3 regions of the Paenibacillus medicaginis genome follow, and region 3 is predicted to be linked to each of the others. Evidence: riboswitches for the same ligand, from Rfam matches in the RefSeq annotation. Region 3 holds a riboswitch; each other region holds the start of a gene.
The links. Region 3 has a riboswitch for cyclic di-AMP ahead of ACE5LO_RS21910 (resuscitation-promoting factor). Riboswitches for the same ligand answer to the same signal wherever they lie in the genome.

Region 1 (6,379 bases), on a different contig from region 3:
TTGAATACATTGTCACCGCCAGCAACATGGAAGCCCTTATTCTTGAATGCAATCTGATCAAGAAATACCAGCCACGCTACAACGTGCTGCTGAAAGATGACAAAACATTTCCTTACCTCAAAATTACGAATGAACCGCATCCGCGCCTGGAGGTTACGCGGCGGGTGCTTAAAGATAAAGCAAAATATTTTGGGCCTTATCCCAATGCTTATGCCGCCCATCAGACGAAGAAGCTGCTGGACCGGATGTATCCCCTGCGCAAATGCGGGGCCATGCCCAAGGAGGTATGTCTGTATTATCACATGAACCAATGCCTTGGTCCGTGTGAGTACGAAGTGAGCCAGGAGACGTACCAGCAGATCAGAGAGGAAATCAGTTCATTTCTGAGCGGAGGGCATGAGGAGATCAAGAAGGAACTGCAGCGCAAAATGCAGGAAGCGGCGGAGGAGCTCTACTTCGAGCGCGCGAAGGAGCTACGGGATCAGATTATCAGCATTGAGGCCATGATGGAGAAGCAGAAGATTACAACGGCCGATACGAAGGATCGCGATGTGTTCGGCTTTGCCGTAGACAAAGGCTGGATGTGTGTGCAGATTTTGTACGTCCGCAAAGGTAAAATGATCGAACGTCACATGTCGACCTTCCCGTTCTATGGAGAGCCGTACAATGACTTTATTTCTTACGTGACCCAATACTACAGTGATAATCCGGCGCTGCCGCAGGAAATTCTGCTGCCTGACGCGCCCTCTGTGGAGGGTTCTGCCTCCGGGGAAGAGCAGAATGTGACTGGAGAGGATCTGCGGCAGGCGGACCGGGTGGCGGAGTCTGCTGTTGCCTACACCGCCGGTGAGAACTCTCTGATGGAAAAAGGGCAGCAGGGCGAGGAAGACCTGCAGCTATCGGCAGGTGGCGGCCTGGAGGAACCCCATACGGCGGCAGCTGCGCTGCAGCAATGGCTTGAGATCAAGGTGCTGCTTCCGCAGCGAGGATTGAAGCGTCAGATGGTCAGCATGGCGACGGAGAACGCCCGGGTTGCGCTGGATGAGAAGTTCCGCCTGATCGCCAGGGATGAGGAAAGAACGTCCAAGGCGGCGGATAATCTGGGTCGCGCCATCGGCCTGGAGAGCCTGCACCGCGTGGAGGCGTTCGATAACTCCAACATTCAAGGGGCCAACCCGGTATCCGCGATGATCGTGTTTATCGATGGCAAACCGGCCAAGAAGGAATACCGCAAGTACAAAATCCGCTCTGTACAGGGACCGGATGATTATGAAACGATGCGTGAGGTTATCCGCCGCCGTTATGAACGGGTGCTGAAGGAAAATCTGGAGATGCCCGATCTCATTGTGGTGGACGGCGGGCGCGGCCAGATTTCGGCTGCGGTGGATGTGCTGCAGAACGAGCTGGGGCTGTTCATCCCGGTATGCGGTCTCGTCAAGGATGCCAAGCACAAGACGTCCCAGCTGCTCGTCGGCGATCCGCCGGAGACGGTGGCACTTCCGCGCAACAGTGAGGAGTTTTACCTGCTACAGCGCATCCAGGAAGAGGTTCACCGCTTCGCCATTACGTTTCACAGGGAGCAGCGCGGCAAGTCCATGGTGACCTCCAGACTGGATTCAATTCCGGGCATTGGGGAAAAACGGCGCAAGCTGCTGCTTAAGCATTTCGGCTCCATTAAAAAAATAAGAGAGGCCAGTGTTGAAGATTTCCGGCCTCTCTCGATCGGCGACAAGCTCGCCACACAAATTATAGCTGCCCTTCAGGATGAGGAGTCGTAATAAACGGCTTCTCTTTTTTAGTGGGATTGAAGAGATACACCACATAGCCGACTACAGCGGGCAGCACCATCCCGATAGCTCCTACGGTGATGTTGACGACATCTCCCATCGACATCAGGCTGATGCCCATCAGAATGCTGTCAAATATGACATGACTGAACATGGCGGTAATGAAGCCGTATCTAAGGAAAATAAAGCTGAACAGCAGCCCGAGGAACAGCAGCTCGATCGGACGGGTGATGACAGGATAAATCGGGTACAGGGTATGTCCGAACGCCCAGATCAGTGAGCTGAGGGCGCTGGCGGCCAGCGTGCTGCGCACGATCTTTCTCAGCATCGGGATGCCGAACAGCCTGTAAAGCGCTTCTTCTCCGATTCCCGCCATCCAGGCCATGATCGGCAGCAGCCAGGCGTAGGTCATGTTATACGGCGACTGCGTTTCATCGATGGTGGACCAGCTGCCGATCAGCAGGTTGAGAATGACAAAGATGACGGACTGAACCCCAAGCAGGATGAAAGCCCACACATATCCGGCGCCCATGCTGCGCAGCACATACACTCCGTATCCAGGCTCCTTTGCACGCGGCCACGGGTTGAGTCCAGCTGTTTTCCAAAGCCCGTTGCCTCCTACAAAGGAGAAGTAAATGATAACTCCCATCATCAGATTAAAGATGATTTGCAGACCGATGCCGAAGATCAGGACGTCGCTGTTGGCGGATTGGGCTTGCAAATAAGGCATCATGTTGAGCAGAGTCAGCACCGAAATGGCAAAATAAACGAAGCTCAGAATAATACCGCGGGTAAACGAGGTATGACGCCGGGTCAAGCTGCTGTACACCACGGCAAGCACACCGAGCACGAAGGAAAACAGCATGTAGCCGATATAGTACAAAAGGTTGGCAAGTTTCGTCTGTTGATCGACATATTCCGTATGGGAAGAAGGAACGGCAAAGGAGGACTCCAGAGAGCGGACACCCCCGTTTTCAAACGTCAGTCTGACCTGAAGCATAGCATCCCCGATCTTGCTTCCTTCGTCCGAATAGGTAAGTCCAGGCTCACTTTCCCTGGTCTCAACGGTTAGATTTTCCGTGTTATACCCCATTTGCTTCAGTAAAGGGGCAGCCAAAGCCTTTTTATCTGCAAGCGGCATACCTTCTTCGTACGCCCGCAGCAGTCCGCTCCGGGTTTCACCGTCAGGAAGAGCTTCGGTGTTGTTATAAAATCCGTCTCCGTTTTGAATAATAAAACCGACAGGCTTCCCCGTCTGCAGACCGACATCAACCATGACGGTGTGGTCCTGCGCCGGGTCGGGAAGGCTGACCCGGTAAAATTCGTAAGGATACTTCCCGCCCCACTTCCGATTGTATTCAGGGATAAGCTGCTCTTTGGAAAGATACCCGTACAGTTCGGCGTGTGCTTCATAGGCGGGAGCGGGCATTTCCCCTGCCGACTCTTTAAAACCCAAAACGGACTTGGCAAAGCCTTCTGCGCGCTCAACAGCCTTCTGTTTGCTGATTGCCTCCCCTGGCTGATTCTGGCTTAAGGATGCGAGAACCGGCAGCAGTACCTGCAGCAGCAGAAACACGGCGAGGCCGATGATGCCCAGGGTGCTCAGCTTCTTGAAATCAGCGGTTAATTTAACCGGTTTTCCGATGGGATTCATCTAATACCTCCTTCATATGGACCATTTTAACATCTTTCCGTGAGAAGTTCCTTTCCTTTGCAGGAAGGGGATGAATGGACCGTCATCGCTTCATGAGCGTGTGTAAATGCGATGAAAAAGATGAAAGAATACAATAATGTAGGATTCATGAGAGCTGGAACGCTTCTTTTGCTCTGAATTGGCGTTATTTGAGCCTTTTTCATGAAAAGCATCTTTTGTGATGTACAAGGAGAAGGTTTATAATTTGTTTGCAATTGCATACAAGCCGAATTTCGTTATGAATACGGGGGAACCATTTAATTGGGGTGAATTTCGCACCTGGTCATGGGCCGGGTCTGAATAGGGCGATTTCTGCGGCCCGAATCCGTCAGCTAACCTCGTAGGCTGCAGGCAGGAACCTGGTCAGGCACTTGGTTTTCCGGTGTCTTTTTTTAATGACTTTTTCTAGAGGTGTATAATGATAATTCCCAAATTGAAATGGCTGCGCCTTTCCCCTCCGCGCATTCTCGTGAGCGGTTTTGCCCTTATTATTTTGCTCGGTGCAGGACTGCTTATGCTGCCAATCTCCAATACGTCGGGGGTGCCACTGCCTTTTATTGACGCCTTGTTCACCGCAACGTCGGCTACTTGTGTGACCGGTCTGGTCGTTGTGGATACAGGCACGCATTTCACGGTGTTCGGTCAGGTCGTCCTCGCGCTGTTAATTCAGATCGGAGGCCTTGGCTTCATGACAATGGCTACCTTGCTGGCTCTTGTGTTCAAACGCAGAATTTCGCTGAAGGAGCGGCTGATTCTTCAAGAAGCGATGAATCAGACCTCCATGGAGGGCATTGTCGCCCTGATCCGCAAGGTGCTGTTGTACTCGCTGACCATAGAAGCAGTGTGTGCCGTGGTGTTCGCGGTCCGCTGGTCCTTTGACATGCCTGTAGGCAGAGCTATTTATTTCGGGGTGTGGCATGCCATTTCGATGTTCAACAATGCGGGTTTTGATCTGTTTGGCGAATTCCGCAGCTTGACGTTATACGTCAACGATCCGGTTATCAACTTTACAGCCATGTTTTTGATCGTTACCGGCGGTATCGGGTTTGTCGTCATGTCGGATTTGGTGGAATACCGCAAGAGAAAGAAGCTTTCCCTGCACACCAAGGTTGTGCTTACAGCGACAGCGGTGCTTATTGTTACAGGTGCGCTGGTCATCTTTGTTTTTGAATTCACGAATCCGAAGACGCTGGGCAGCCTTCCCTGGTCAGGCAAAATCCTGGGATCGCTGTTCCAGTCGGTTACGCCGCGTACGGCGGGCGCCAATACGCTGGATATTGCGGGACTCCGTCAGGCCACGCAGTTTTTCATTATTATATTGATGTTTATCGGTGCGTCTCCAGGCTCAACGGGGGGCGGCATCAAAACGACAACCTTTACGATCATGGCTGGAGCTGTTGTGTCCATGATTCGCGGAAGGGAAGATATCGTGATTTACCGTTACCGTCTGGCTCAGGATCGTATTTTGAAAGCACTCACGATTACACTGCTCGCCCTTTTTCTCGTGATAGCTGTTACGATGATCTTGACGACTACAGAGGATCGTCATTTTCTGATGATTCTGTTCGAAACGACCTCTGCATTCGGAACAGTCGGGCTTTCCATGGGGCTGACGCCGGATTTATCGGTGATCGGCAAAATATTGATCAGTTTCACGATGTTTGCGGGCAGACTCGGACCGATCACGCTTGCTTATGCTTTGGGCAAAAAGCAGAGCAAGGAGCTTTATCGCCACCCGGAAGGCAAAATGATTATAGGATAAGGGAGTTACAGATCAGCAATGAAAATTCAGCAGTTCGTGGTTATCGGTTTGGGACGTTTTGGCTCCAGCCTGGCAATGCAGCTTATGGAAATGGGATATGAGGTGCTTGGCATCGACAGGGATGAAGATGTCGTGGAAGAAATGAGTGAGTATCTGACCCATGTGGTGACCGGCGATGCCACCGATGAACAGTTGCTCCGCTCCATCGGAGTCCGCAATATGGATTGCGGCATCGTGGCGATCGGAGATGATATTCAGATGAGCATTCTCGCTACTATTCTATTGAAGGAACTGGGCATCAAGACCGTGGTGGCCAAAGCGATCTCCAAGCTGCACGGAAGGGCGCTGGAAAAGCTGGGGGTGGACCGTATCGTGTATCCGGAACGGGATATGGGCATACGGGTCGCCCACCAGCTGGTCACCCCCAATCTGCTTGATTATCTGCAGCTTTCCAAGGACTACACCATTGCGGAACTGAATGTGCCGGCATGCCTGAACGGCAAAACGCTGTCTGAGCTGAATACACGGACCCGTTTCGGCTGCAGCATCGTGGCCATTCACACCAGCAACGGGGTGCTGATTGCGCCTACAGCAATGGATAAGGTTCACTGCGATGACATCATGGTCATCATCGGCACGAACAATAATATCGGACGTTTCGAGGAAGAGGTCGTGAACCAGTAATCATTCTGTCTATTCTATACGTATTCATTAAAAAATAAGTGGGGATAACTTGGACAATAACATCGGTAAACGAGGCCGGTTGGAGGAAGAAGTATTTTCCTACCGCAGCACGAAGGACCAAAAAGTGATTCTGTACTGGCAAGGCAGACAAGTGATGATTTTGCAAGGAAAAGACAGTGAAAAGTTCCTGCAGCGAATCGCTACTGCCAACGACAGCAAAGAAGAGCAGTTGATTATGGCCAAGGTAACAGGCAATTTCAAGCGAGGGAATGAAAAACAGGCAAAGCGCCGATAGGCTAGGGTAAGAAGTTGACAGTACCCATAACAAGCTCCCTAAAAGCAACGACTTTGCTCGGATTGCGGATGAAGAATTAGAAATAGGAAACAAGGTCAAGGACAAAGGGAGTCTTCCCTGTCCTTGACCTTTCTTCTTACTTTTCTTGTAAGAGGGGT
Region 2 (6,379 bases), on a different contig from region 3:
CGGTAGACCCATTCGGAAAACGTGGCACCACTGATCAGCAATGGCGGCACGATAGCCAGCAGGGTGGCGACAATGACGACGACCGGCGTATAATAACGTGCGAATTTTGTAATAAACTGTTCCGTTGGCGCCTTCTTGCTGCTTGCATTTTGTACCAGCTCCAAAATTTTGGAAACGGTGGATTCACCGTAGCTTTTAGTAACCTCAACGGTCAATACTCCGTTTTTGTTAACAAAGCCGCTTAATACCTCATCCCCGGGCTCGACCTCGCGCGGCACGGATTCGCCTGTTAAAGCCGAGGTGTCCATGGCGGTTCTGCCCTCCAGCACTTTGCCGTCAAGCGGCACCCGTTCGCCAGGCTTCACTATGATGAGATCACCGACACGAACCTCTTCCGGGGCTACCCGCTTCGTCTCATTCCCCATCTGCAGATTGGCATAATCAGGCCGGATATCCATCAGGCTGCTGATGGATTTGCGCGACCGGTTCACAGCTATGCTCTGGAACAGCTCACCTACCTGATAGAACAGCATGACGGCCACGCCCTCGGGATACTGCTGAATGGCAAAGGCGCCGATGGTGGCGAGAGACATCAGAAAATGCTCGTCAAACACCTGGCCTCTGAGGATATTTTTGACAGCTCTGAGGACAATGTCACCGCCAACAATAAGATAAGCGATGGTAAACAGCACAAACTCCGCTACTCCCGTAACAGGTGACAATAGCCCGACTCCTGTTAGAAGGGCACCTGCAATCAAGTGAATGATCATGCGTTTCGTATTGCCTGCCCCATGATCATGGCTGTGCCCGTGACTGTGGTCGTGAGCATGATCGTGGTCATGAGTATGACCATGATCGTGGTTATGACCATGCTGTGCAGCCGCATGGCTTATGGCCGCTTTCGCAGCAGCTCCGTTCCCCTTCTCCACGACCTGAATATGAGGCTCCAACTGATTCACTTTTTTCTTGGCTGCTGTGACGACATCCTGATCATGCGTTTTGTCCACTTCCATCGTAAGTGTCTTGCTTACAAAGTTAACAGAACAGTCCATAACCCCGTCCAGCTTCTTCACACCGTTCTCAATCTTCATGGCGCAATTCGCACAGTCCAGGCCTTCCAGTATAAGCTCCCGTTTCACCTTTTCAACCGCTGTACCCATTAGGCTTCTCCCCTTCCTGGCAGCCAAATAACTATATATGAATAATTGTTCATGTGTTTTGAACTTATTATATGTAGTGAAGGAGAAGATTGTCAATGCAGTATTCCCATTCTATGCAAGGCAGATGACCTGACAGTAAAAAAAGGACAAGCCTGAAAATAATTTCAGGCTTGTCCTTTTCCATTCAACGCGCTTCGCTCACCATTTGGGCATAGCTTGTCTGGCTGATGACGCGGCGGGCCGTTACATATCTGTTTTGATAATAAGACTCTGACAGGCTGCTGACAGTAACACCCTGGCTGCTTGAGGAATGGGCAAACTGATTGTTCCCCACATAGATGCCGGCATGGGAAATGCCGCGTCCGCTTGTGTTAAAAAACACCAGGTCTCCCGCCCGGAGATCTTCTTTGGCGACTGCTACACCTTCGTTAGCCTGCTGTTGGGAAGTGCGGGGCAAGTCCAAACTAAACTTGTTGAATATGTACAGAATAAAACCGGAACAATCGAATCCTGCAGTTGTGGTGCCCCCATATTTGTATGGAGTACCTGCAACCTGACTAACATAGCTGTTGATTTGTGCTTCGCTGGCATGTGTAGTGGCAGCCCCGGATGTAAACAGTACGGCGGCTCCAAAAATCGACAATATCGCTTTTTTCAAAAAAATGTTCTCCCTTCAACGCCTACGGAGTTAGCTGAGGGTTAGGTAGAAGGTTCCCTTTACTCTTTTATGTACAAGAATAATTCACCCGGAATGGTTCCCCCGTTTTCAAACACAATGAAATTCGGCAAATATTAAAATTTTGTAACCTTAATCAGGGTAATATACCCAACCTCTCTTTGTCAATGGAAGAAAAACCCTTTTGATAGAAGGTGGCAGCGGCTATATACCAACAAAAAATTGCAGTTCATAAAAGTAACATAAAAGAAACAAAAATGTAAACACGCAATGCATAGTTAGCTGTATCGAGAAACATATTACACGCAGATTGGAGGAAAACCCCGGTTAAGATGGCGTGTAAAAAAACCGGTCGGGGCAGTACCTTTGACCGGTTGGATGCTTCCATATTATCGGAGTCGGAACTTCTTGCGGAGGCGAGTTAATCTTATGTTAATATAGATTTAACAAGCAATGGGAGATGGTGAAATGAAAAGGTATCCTCTTTGGTATAACGTAATTGTAGGAACTGTACTGATCGCACTGATCTGCTCATTATTTTTTGTGGAATATAACATAACCCCTTATGCCTTGTTCGTCCTGTTTATAGCCATGGCTGTCCGGGATTGGAAAACCGACCGCCGCTACTCCATTTTGTATCTTGTGTTGGCGGGGGTATACGTTATTTTGATGCTGTAGCCTCTTGAACCTGTTTTCTCTCCGTAAAATAATAGATCAGTGCCATGGCTGGCAGTGCAATGCCTATGACGGACGCAGCCTTCCAGCCCCCCAGGTCATAAGCCCATCCTCCAGCCGCAGAACCCAGGGCTCCACCTGCAAAAAAGATAGCCATAAACAAACCGTTCAACCGGCTGCGCACCTCGGCTCCAAGGGCAAAAATCGCACGCTGGCTGAGAACCAGATTAGCCGACACGCCCATGTCCAAAAGAATCGCAGAAAAGACTAATATGGATACGGTAAACACCGAACGGGTATGAACCATGAAAGGCAGAGCCAGTGCAATGATAACTGCGGCCAAAGCGAGCCCTGTCGCCGTCCGAATCCAGCCCCGATCTGCCAGACGGCCTGCGATGGGGGCCGCAATCGCGCCGGATACTCCCGCTAAGGCAAACAATGCCACTTCCATTTGTGAAAAATGAAATGCAGGCCCTGTCAGTAACAGCGAAACCGTCGTCCAGAACAAGCTGAAGGTCCCAAATACAGCAGCATGATAAATGGCCCGGCGCCGCAGGATTGGCGTAGTTTTCAGCAGATGCCACATCGAGCCGATGAGCCTGGAGTAAGGTTCGTTTGTCACCGGCTTTCTGGCAGGAAGCGCCTTGGCCAGAACGAGAGCCAGGACAAAAATCAATACAGAGGATAAAACGAATACGGAACGCCAGCCCAGCAGATCAGCCACCATGCTGGACAGCGGGCGTGCAAGCATAATGCCCAGCAGCAAACCGCTCATGACATTGCCCACTACCCTGCCGCGGGATTCGTCAGGCGCAAGATGCGCCGCATACGGCACCAGAATCTGAGCCGCCACCGAGCCGATCCCGATCATTGCGGACGCAAGAAGGAACAGCGCGGCGCTTGGAGCCGCCGCCAGGGTAAGCAAAGACAGTATAGTAAGGAACAGTGCCCCTACCACCAGCTTCCTATTTTCAAGCACATCCCCCAAAGGGACGACAAACAGCAGGCCGATGCCGTAGCCAATCTGCGTCAGAGTAACAATCAGGCCCGCCGCTCCCGAGGATAGCCCGATGGACGAGCTGATTTCCCCCACCAAAGGCTGGGCATAATATAAATTAGCCACAATGATGCCACACGAGATGGCCAGAAAAAGCGTAAGCCACGTCGGAACAGATTTTATAACCGCTTGATTTCCCATTGAACTCATAAGAAGGGCTCCTTTACATTTTGATTTCATTTTACAGGAATGAATGTTCCGGAAAATTCAAAAAAAATATAGCTACAGCATTTCAATGACCGCAGCTATCATGTCTTCAGCCGCTCGCCTGTCACTTGTGGATCTGGCCACAACGTTTATGCCATGGTTCAAGTGAAGCAATAGGGATGTAAGGACTTTGATGTCTTTGTCTGGGCTGATTTCTCCGCTCTGTTGACCTTTTTTAAGAAGCTCATAAAATAACCGCTCAAGCTCATTCAGGCTTTCCCGGGTCAATTGGTGAAACTCCTGGTGAGGAGAATCGGCCGAGACGATCGTGTTTGTCACGAGACAGCCTTTAGGATAGGCTTCGTCATATGCGCCTGCAATATGCAGGTCAAAATACTGGCGGACTCCCTCTTTTACAGATGTGGCTTGCCGCAGAAGGGTCCGCTTCCTCTCCCAAACCTTCTTATAATGCTTAAAGGCCTGCACATACAGCGTTTCTTTGTCCACAAACGTTTCATACATGCTCGATCGGCTGATGCCCATCGCTTTGACCAAATCGGGTATGCTCGTTGCTTCATAGCCCTTTTCCCAGAAAACGAGCATCGCTTTATGCAGCACCTGTTCATAGTCAAATTCTTTGGTGCGTCCCATGATCATCCCTTCCTTCTCTTCGCTAATAACAGTATACATTTTCCGAAATGATCAGTCCAGTATTTTTTTAAAGGAGCCTAAAGATCAATTGATCTTTAGGCCAACGTGAGACGCTCCGTGAACGAAGCATTGCTGTATACCATCTCGAAATCATTACTGCCAATTAAGTTCGCCCGTGTAGGTTACCTGTTGGTCTCCTTCAATGATTTCGCCAATAATATAGCTTTCACAGCCTTTTGTTTGAAGATGCTGGCGAATCATTTGTACGTCATTTTTATCCGCCACCAGCGTAATTCCGACCCCCATATTGAACGTCTTTAGCATATCCTGATCGCTTACTTGACCATAATTTTTAATTATTTCAAATATTTTCATTATTTCCATCCGGTCAAGCTCGATCCGTGCAGAGGTGCCGGGTGGCAATATCCTGTTCAGATTTCCTGCGATGCCACCACCAGTGATATGAGCCATCCCCTTGATAACAGACTGAGGGAAAAGGTTTTTTAGCTCTTGATAATAACATTTATGCGGTCTAAGAATGGTCTCCATAAAGGACTCTCCTTCGATTTTCTCATCCATAATTTCCGGGCGAGTCTCCAAAAGCTTCCTTACCAAAGAATAACCGTTCGTATGAAGTCCGTTGGAAGCTAAGGCCAGCACAACATCCCCTATCTTGATTTGTGAACCATCAATAATTCTACTCTTGTCTACAACCCCGAGAACACTTGCATTAAGCATGTATTCTCCTTCCGGTAATACACGAGGCTGTTCAGAAGTCTCTCCGCCTATTAAGAGGCAATCTTGTTCCTTACAAGCATCAGAAATTCCACGAACAATACGAACAACAACATTTTTTTCCATTTTCCCACACAAAATAATATCCAGCACAACCTCCGGTTTAGCTCCCATGACAATGATGTCATTGATCAAATGGTTAATCAGATCGTAACAAATACTTTCAACCTTGTCTTCTTGAAAAGCGAGCAATTGCTTGGATCCCGGCTCTTCTGCTTTGAGAACTAATACTGGATTTTCGACACCTTCAAATCGAGCTTCAAATAATGAAGCAAACGCTCCGGGACGGTTTATTACCCGCGAATCAGATGTAATCATGCTCTCAGCCATTTCTTTTTTAGCAGCATCCGCGATATCGATGTTAACGCCAGATTTTTCATAAGACAGTTCATTTGACACGGTTACAGCCTCCTTGGTTACTCCAAAGTTGATTTTAAATAAATCTGTTCAATTTCGCATCTTTCACTTTGATTCAGCACATGCATCACTTGGTTTGCTACGTCGTCTGGGTTTAACGAAATGGGACGATCACCAGGTTTTTTATCGTTAAAGTAAGTATCAACGCGCCCTGGCCCAATGGTTGTTATCGTAATGTTTGTTCCTCTCAGTTCTTGTCTCACAGAATCTGAAAACCCTCGAAGCCCGAACTTCGAGGCACAATACAGACTCCCTTCTGCAAAACCAATATGATCCGCGTCGGAAGTAATATTGATGATTCTTCCGAAATTTTGCCGTTTCATATTTGGAAGCAGACGCTTTGTCAACAAAAATGGAATCGTTAAATTTAATTTAAGAAGCCTGTCCCAATCATTCAACTCTAATTGTTCCACTAAAGCAAATTTTCCACATCCTGCATTGTTAATCAGCACATCAATACCCTGCGACTTTTGCAACACCTGCTTGACTATTTGATCAGCACGAGAGATATCCGTCAAATCACAAGAGTATAAAGAGATGGATTTAGCCTGTTCTTCTGAGATATCGTTGGCGTTCTGAGTTATCGCATAAATGTTGTAGTTGTTCGCTTCTAACAATTCCCTCAGAATCGAATGACCAATTCCCTTGCTACATCCTGTTAGTAAAACAGATTTTGTCACTTGCCTCCACCTCCAGTACTTCATCTACTAATTTTTTGACTTTATCGCTAATTTCATTTTTGCTCACAAGTACAACTTTTGATTCATAGATAACTTTCTCCTCCGCTAAATTGTGTAAAGC
Region 3 (6,379 bases):
GGGAGTCGCAATATCTTCAAGACCCTTCATGTCCATCACAATCCTTCGCTTTCAATTTGCTGTAATGCCGCCGCGAACTCCTCGCGGCTGATTTGGAACATCGTCAGCCGCTTATGAAGCTGCTTGCCGTTGCAATAACCGATGCCCAGGATGTTGCCTAACGTCATCCTGCGGGAGGCCGCCCGTGGATGTGTGATCATGCCCGCGTCAATAAGGTCCTCCCAATCGATCAGGGGGCGCGCATCCTCTACCGTAGTATGAACTCTGGCGAGTGCGTGACGGATCGCTTCGGGAGAAGCATTCTCCACCCCGATATCCCCTTTCCGGGTCGCTTCCGCCTCAGGAATAAATGCCTGCTTGCACCCCGGCACCCTGGAGGCAATAATCTTGCGAATCCGCTCCCCGGCGTGATCCGGATCGGTCAGGATAATGATCCCCCGCCGCTTCTGAGCCATGGCAATTTTGCGAATCGTCGTGGCATTGATGGCAGAACCGCCGGTTTCAATCGTGTCGGCCTGGACCGCCCTTTTGATGGCCACCGTATCATCCCGGCCCTCCACTACGATGACTTCCTTAATCATGAATCTATCTTCCTTCCCGATGCTCTCATCCCGAGCTTGGCATTTAGCACAAAATAAAAATAAGAAGAGGATGATCCTCCCCTTCTTAGCATGGCATCTTTATGTTCTTAATACTATCCTAACCAGCGATTGAATTACAAGCTCCAACATTTCCGCCTGCGGTTAATTCAACTCCGGTTTGACCGGACCGATGACATACACTGTCATTCCTGTTTTACGGCCAAAATTCATCGCCTGATTCAAACTCTCATAATACACATCGATTTTGTTGCCTTTTATGGCGCCGCCAGTATCCTCAGCACGACGGAAGCCAAGACCTTCAATATATACCCACCAGCCTATTGGGATGACATTAGGGTCCACGGCAATGGTGCGTCCTTCAGTAACGCGTGTGCCGGAGGATGTCCGGGTGCCTATGCCAGGCTGCTGTGCGGAGTAAGCCGTCATGGATACATTGCTTAAAACTTTTGTATATTTAAATTCTATTCCTACCCGGCTAATCGTATTGGCACCGGCCGTCTTTGCGGAACCGGAAGGTCCGATAGATGCCGCCAGTACAACAGGTTTCTTCTTCGTACCTACTGCAATAACCTTGTCAACACGATTCGTAGCAACTTCTTTGCTTACCATACGCTTTGAAATCAGTTTCCCGTCATGATACACCTTCTCAATATTCTGGACCATGACTCCATCCTTGCCGCTCACCAAGGTGCGATTATCTCCCTTGTACAAGCTTGGATCAGCCGTCTTGACGACTCTGTAAGGAATCTCTGCCTTTTGTTGAACCTTCTGCTTCGTAACACGAACAATTTTTATATCCATGTTAGAAGAGATTCTGGTATCCGGTGAGGGGGAAACCTTATCTTCCGGTGACAATTCGTAGCCCAAGGTTCGAATAGCGTCTTCTACTGTATTTTCGGTGGTGTACAGCTGTTTGGTTTCATAGCCTGCGGATACGTTCACTGGCGCAGCCCGTTTAATGACTACCCGCTCCCCATTCTGTACAGCTCCGTTCACCGGCATGGAAATCTTGTCATGGGGTGCCAGTGTAATAGAATGCTCCTCCAGAACATCCTGCAAACTTTCTCCGCGGGTCTCAACCGCTTTCGTCTGACCGTTGATGACCAGAACCACTTGTTTCTTTGTCTGCGTGTACACCAGAATAGAGATTGTGATTGTTAGTGCGATTAGAAAAATAGCGACCAATGATGCATGGCGCAATTTTTCATGCCTCCATCGCAACGCGTAAGACATGCTGGATGAGCGTGACTCATGGGTCTCCCCTTGTTGGAAAATTCCCACTTCTCCGTCCTCCTTCATAGCCTCGCCGTCTGAGAGTAATACATGATTGAAGTTGACGCGACTATACCAGATTTTCTACAAGACAAGCCTGACTGCAACCTGCCCTGCATCATGTTCCCGTCTTCGCAGCATGGCGCCCCCCTTTACTGCTTCATAACTCCGTTATGTAACAGTATGTGGGCAGATTCTCCCATATTCATAAACTAAAAAAGTCAAGAAAGAGTTAAGAGAGCTCTTTCGTGACTTCCGTCAATGACATATGCGGAAAATCCATACACGAGGTAGCTTCTCTCTTGATACGCTTACGGGGTTAGCTGTCGGATTCGGACGTAGAGAGTCGCCCTAGTTCAGGTCACCCGCTCATGGCGGCTGCCTTCACATTCACCCCTAAGACCCAGAAAAGAAATCGAACTATGACGTCCGGCATAAGCGAAGGTACATGCACACGACAATACGTCTATGTCTGTACGCTCTCCTTATGGCCTGCCACCATATCGGTTCCCCCGTTCTCCATAACAGAGATTAAGCGAGACTGGTTCATGAAATGAACTACTGAATTTGCCGCTTTACACAGCATCAATAATTCACTGAAACGATGATATCCTGTTTACATGCATGTTGTAAAGCAGCTTTCAAGTGCTTTTCTCTAAATAATCGGTTAAAATATTGTAATAATCGCGGTTTTCCCGGAACATTTTTATGTTTAGCTCTGTCTAGGATACTTTTTTAATGATTTATCTCTCATTCTCTCCGTATGTAAAATCGTTCCAGCCCATTTTTGGTGGTGATCGCCGCCAATTCCTCGACGGAAATTCCCTTGATTTGGGCAGCTGCCTCAGCCACCAATCTCACATAGGCCGACTCGTTTCGTTTGCCTCTGAAGGGATGGGGAGTCAGATAAGGGGAATCGGTTTCAATCAATAAGCGATCCAGCGGCACCTGCGCCAAAACCTCTTTCGGCTGACGCGCATTTTTGAATGTAATCGGGCCTCCAAAGGACAAATGAAATTCCATATTCAGACATAATTTAGCAATTTCCCAGCTGCCAGAGAACGAATGCATAATTCCTCCAACCTCATGCGCTTTCTCTTCACGCAAAATTTTCACGATATCCTCGTGCGCATCGCGGTTGTGAATGACAATCGGCATCCCCAGCTCCCGGGCAAGTCCGATTTGCTGGCGCAGCACCCGCTGCTGAACATCCTTCGGAGAAGTATCCCAATGGTAATCCAGTCCAATTTCCCCAATGGCTACGACCTTCTCATGCTTGCAAAGCGATGCAATCCATTCCAAGTCCCCATCCTGCATGGTGATGGCATCAACGGGATGCCATCCGACAGCAGCATAAATAAAATCATAAGTTTCAGCAAGCTCCATTGTACTGGGAATAGTCTCTCTATTAAACCCGACATTGACCATTCGTGTAACTCCCGCTTCGACGGCGTTTGATATGATTTGCTCTCTGTCTTCGTTAAATGACGGCGAATCAAGATGGGTATGCGTATCAAATAATTCCAAGGATTGTTCCTCCTTAATTGGTTTTAATTTAGATTAATTTCTTTCTTTGGCAATTTTCAATTTTTGCAATCTTCTATATCATGATGCTTAGATTAAAAACAAATGATTTGAAGGTTATTTTACAAACAATTTCTGGATGTCGGGCGGCAGCTTATCCTTAATTTGCTCCAATTTATTTTGCGGGTAATACAGATGGTATTTTCCCCGGTGAATACCGCTGATTGAGCGTACGATATCCGACACTTCAGATATTTCGCGCACACCGCCCTCCCGGCCAAGCAGCAAAATCTGATTCTCTGTCGATCCGTCCTTCCGGAATACATCATAAGGAAGGTCTGTCGGAAAATCAATTTCCAAGTCATAGTCGGGGTGAAGTCCAGCCTTCGCAAGGGCGGCCCGCAAATCGTCAATCATACTCCTATCCATAGAGTCGATTTGCACATATTTATATAGCCTGCGATCCATAAAACGCGAACACAGGTCGCTCAGAACAGGGTCCTCTTCCTGCTTCCATAAATTAAATACAGTTTGTATCAGGGATTCATCCAGCATTAAATACTGGCTGACTGTCAGATCTCCGCGGATTAAGTCGGGAAGAGGATCAAGCAGAAATCCGAAGGCATACCCCTGATTCATTAGCTCCTTGGCTCTCCGGAAAATGAGCCGCAGTATAATTTCCGAGCTGCGGGTCACCGGATGAAAATAAATTTGCCAGTACATTTGGTAACGGGACATCAGGTAGTCTTCCACAGCATGCATTCCCGAGTCCTTGACGACAATACGGCCCTTATGAGGGCGAAGCAGGCGCAGAATGCGGTCAAGGTCGATGGTGCCGTAATTAACTCCTGTCTGGTAGGCGTCCCGCAGCAGATAATCCATTCTGTCCGCATCCAGCGGACTCGTTACCAAATTGACTACGATCGGTTTATCGTAGGTTTTTGAGATCACGGCAGCGACCTTTTCCGGAAACCCGGGTTCAACCTGGCAAAGGACCGTATTGATCTCCGTGTCTCCCAAAATAATACGGCAGGTCCAATCCTCGTGATTCATGCCGAAGGCTTCTTCGATGGAATGGGAGAACGGGCCATGCCCCAAATCATGCAGCAGGGCGGCACATAAGGTGACCAGTTTTTCTTCCTTGGGCCAGTCTGTATATTCACCGCGTTCAAATTGGGAAATGATGCGGCGTGTAATCTCATATACGCCCAGGGAGTGAGAGAAACGGCTGTGTTCAGCACCATGAAAAGTTAAATAGGAAGTTCCAAGCTGACGAATCCGGCGCAGCCTCTGAAACTCAGAAGTATTAATCAAACGCCAGATGACAACATCCTGAACGTGAATGTAATTGTGGACCGGATCTTTAAACACTTTCTCTTCCGTAAGCGGCTGCTGCATCAGATTCATTTGGCCTTAGCTCCTTGAAAATAGGATATATGTAACCGATGTAAAACATAGGTATGTGTCGCAGGAATTCGACATCTTTTGTCGAATTTCGTCTTATTTTATACTATTAATGATTTCCAAATCGACATACTCATTATAATATATTTTATAATATTAATTGTTGATTCCTAGTCATATTAGCAGGTTTGATTTTGAAAATTTAGGTTTCATGCCTAACTTTTAGGTTGACTGATTTGGGAATCGTTGGTATAGTTAAATTCAGAAAACAGAAAATAATGTCGAATGATGACAATTGAAATTTTCTATATGGCGAGAGGAGCCTGATTTATTATGATGAAATCTACTGGTATTGTAAGAAAAGTTGATGAGCTTGGACGTGTCGTTATTCCGATCGAGCTGCGCCGCACACTGGGCATTGGCGAGAAGGATGCCCTGGAAATTTACGTTGACGGTGAGCGCATTATGCTCAAAAAATACGAGCCTGCCTGCATCTTTTGCGGCAATGCGGAAAACGTTACTTACTTCAAAGGTAAAATTGTTTGCAACGAATGTATTTCCGAAATCCCAACACCTGTGACAAAATAAGATTTATAGTATATAATTAAAACCAACAACCAACTGTTAATTCTAACCTTTTCATATCTCCTTTGCTGCCTTCCGCGTTGATTTCTACCGCTGGAAGGTTCTTTTTTTACATAAATTCGGACAAAATTCATTTATCCCCCAAAGTCAGCAGCTCATTATACACATCCCTTTTTGAAAGCGAGCGATCTGCAGCCGTGCGTTTCATGGCCTCTTTCCTGCTATTTCCCTCCGACTCATAATGTTCTACATGCTCTTGCAATGTTAGCTCTTTCCACCATGCTTGTCTTTCCTCAGCTTCTTCCCGGGCGCTTTTCCCTTCAACAACCAAACAATATTCTCCAAGTGGCGGATGCTCCTCCAGCCAGGCCAGACAATCCGTGACAGATCCCCTCACCCACTCCTCGTGAAGCTTTGTAAGCTCCCTGGCAAGCACGATTTGACGGGTTCCATAAGCCTCCTGAATGACGGCCAGTGTTTTGACAATCCGATGCGGAGATTCATAAAACACGAGCGTACCATGCGAGGCTTCAAAGGTATGCAAAAGGGAGAACAGTTCCTTCCGGTCCCGGGGCGGAAACCCGGCAAAGGTAAATCGTTCCGTTTTCAATCCGGAGGCAATGAGCGCTGACAGAGCGGCATTGGCTCCCGGTATAGGAACAACAGCAATTCCCGCAGCCAGCGCAAGCTGAACCAGATCAGCTCCCGGGTCCGAAATGGCTGGCAGGCCGGCATCACTGACCAGTGCCAAATTTTTTCCTTCCATTATATAACGTATCAATTCAGGCCCGCTTGCCGTCTTATTGTGCTCATGGTAACTAAAGAGCTTGTTCGGGATAATGTCGAAATGAGTAAGCAATTTGCGGGTTTGCCTCGTATCCTCGGCGGCAATGATGCTGCACTCCTGCAGTGTCTTTACAGCTCGGAAGGTCATGTCCTCCAGATTGCCGATTGGCGTACCTACGAGAAATAAAGTTCCATATTCGTTGGGC

Region 1: another riboswitch for cyclic di-AMP. It lies ahead of ACE5LO_RS15280 (TrkH family potassium uptake protein); the one in region 3 lies ahead of ACE5LO_RS21910 (resuscitation-promoting factor).
Region 2: another riboswitch for cyclic di-AMP. It lies ahead of ACE5LO_RS15960 (C40 family peptidase); the one in region 3 lies ahead of ACE5LO_RS21910 (resuscitation-promoting factor).

The regions. Positions count from the first base shown of each region.
Region 1 covers NZ_JBHIRY010000014.1:85,285-91,663, reverse strand. The annotation lists gene uvrC (excinuclease ABC subunit UvrC) at 1-1,778, shown strand, start outside; gene ACE5LO_RS15285 (CPBP family intramembrane glutamic endopeptidase) at 1,747-3,441, opposite strand; cyclic di-AMP (ydaO/yuaA leader) riboswitch at 3,695-3,842, shown strand; gene ACE5LO_RS15280 (TrkH family potassium uptake protein) at 3,899-5,242, shown strand; gene ACE5LO_RS15275 (potassium channel family protein) at 5,261-5,926, shown strand; gene ACE5LO_RS15270 (hypothetical protein) at 5,976-6,221, shown strand.
Region 2 covers NZ_JBHIRY010000015.1:91,002-97,380, forward strand. The annotation lists gene ACE5LO_RS15955 (heavy metal translocating P-type ATPase) at 1-1,160, opposite strand, end outside; gene ACE5LO_RS15960 (C40 family peptidase) at 1,345-1,818, opposite strand; cyclic di-AMP (ydaO/yuaA leader) riboswitch at 1,823-1,958, opposite strand; gene ACE5LO_RS15965 (hypothetical protein) at 2,305-2,514, shown strand; gene ACE5LO_RS15970 (MFS transporter) at 2,498-3,718, opposite strand; gene ACE5LO_RS15975 (TetR/AcrR family transcriptional regulator) at 3,791-4,366, opposite strand; gene purM (phosphoribosylformylglycinamidine cyclo-ligase) at 4,520-5,560, opposite strand; gene ACE5LO_RS15985 (SDR family NAD(P)-dependent oxidoreductase) at 5,578-6,258, opposite strand; gene hisG (ATP phosphoribosyltransferase) at 6,227-6,379, opposite strand, start outside.
Region 3 covers NZ_JBHIRY010000028.1:8,401-14,779, reverse strand. The annotation lists gene rsmA (16S rRNA (adenine(1518)-N(6)/adenine(1519)-N(6))-dimethyltransferase RsmA) at 1-30, opposite strand, end outside; gene rnmV (ribonuclease M5) at 36-581, opposite strand; gene ACE5LO_RS21910 (resuscitation-promoting factor) at 744-1,883, opposite strand; cyclic di-AMP (ydaO/yuaA leader) riboswitch at 2,167-2,422, opposite strand; gene ACE5LO_RS21905 (TatD family hydrolase) at 2,625-3,401, opposite strand; gene ACE5LO_RS21900 (HD domain-containing protein) at 3,516-4,796, opposite strand; gene ACE5LO_RS21895 (AbrB/MazE/SpoVT family DNA-binding domain-containing protein) at 5,136-5,390, shown strand; gene rsmI (16S rRNA (cytidine(1402)-2'-O)-methyltransferase) at 5,518-6,379, opposite strand, start outside.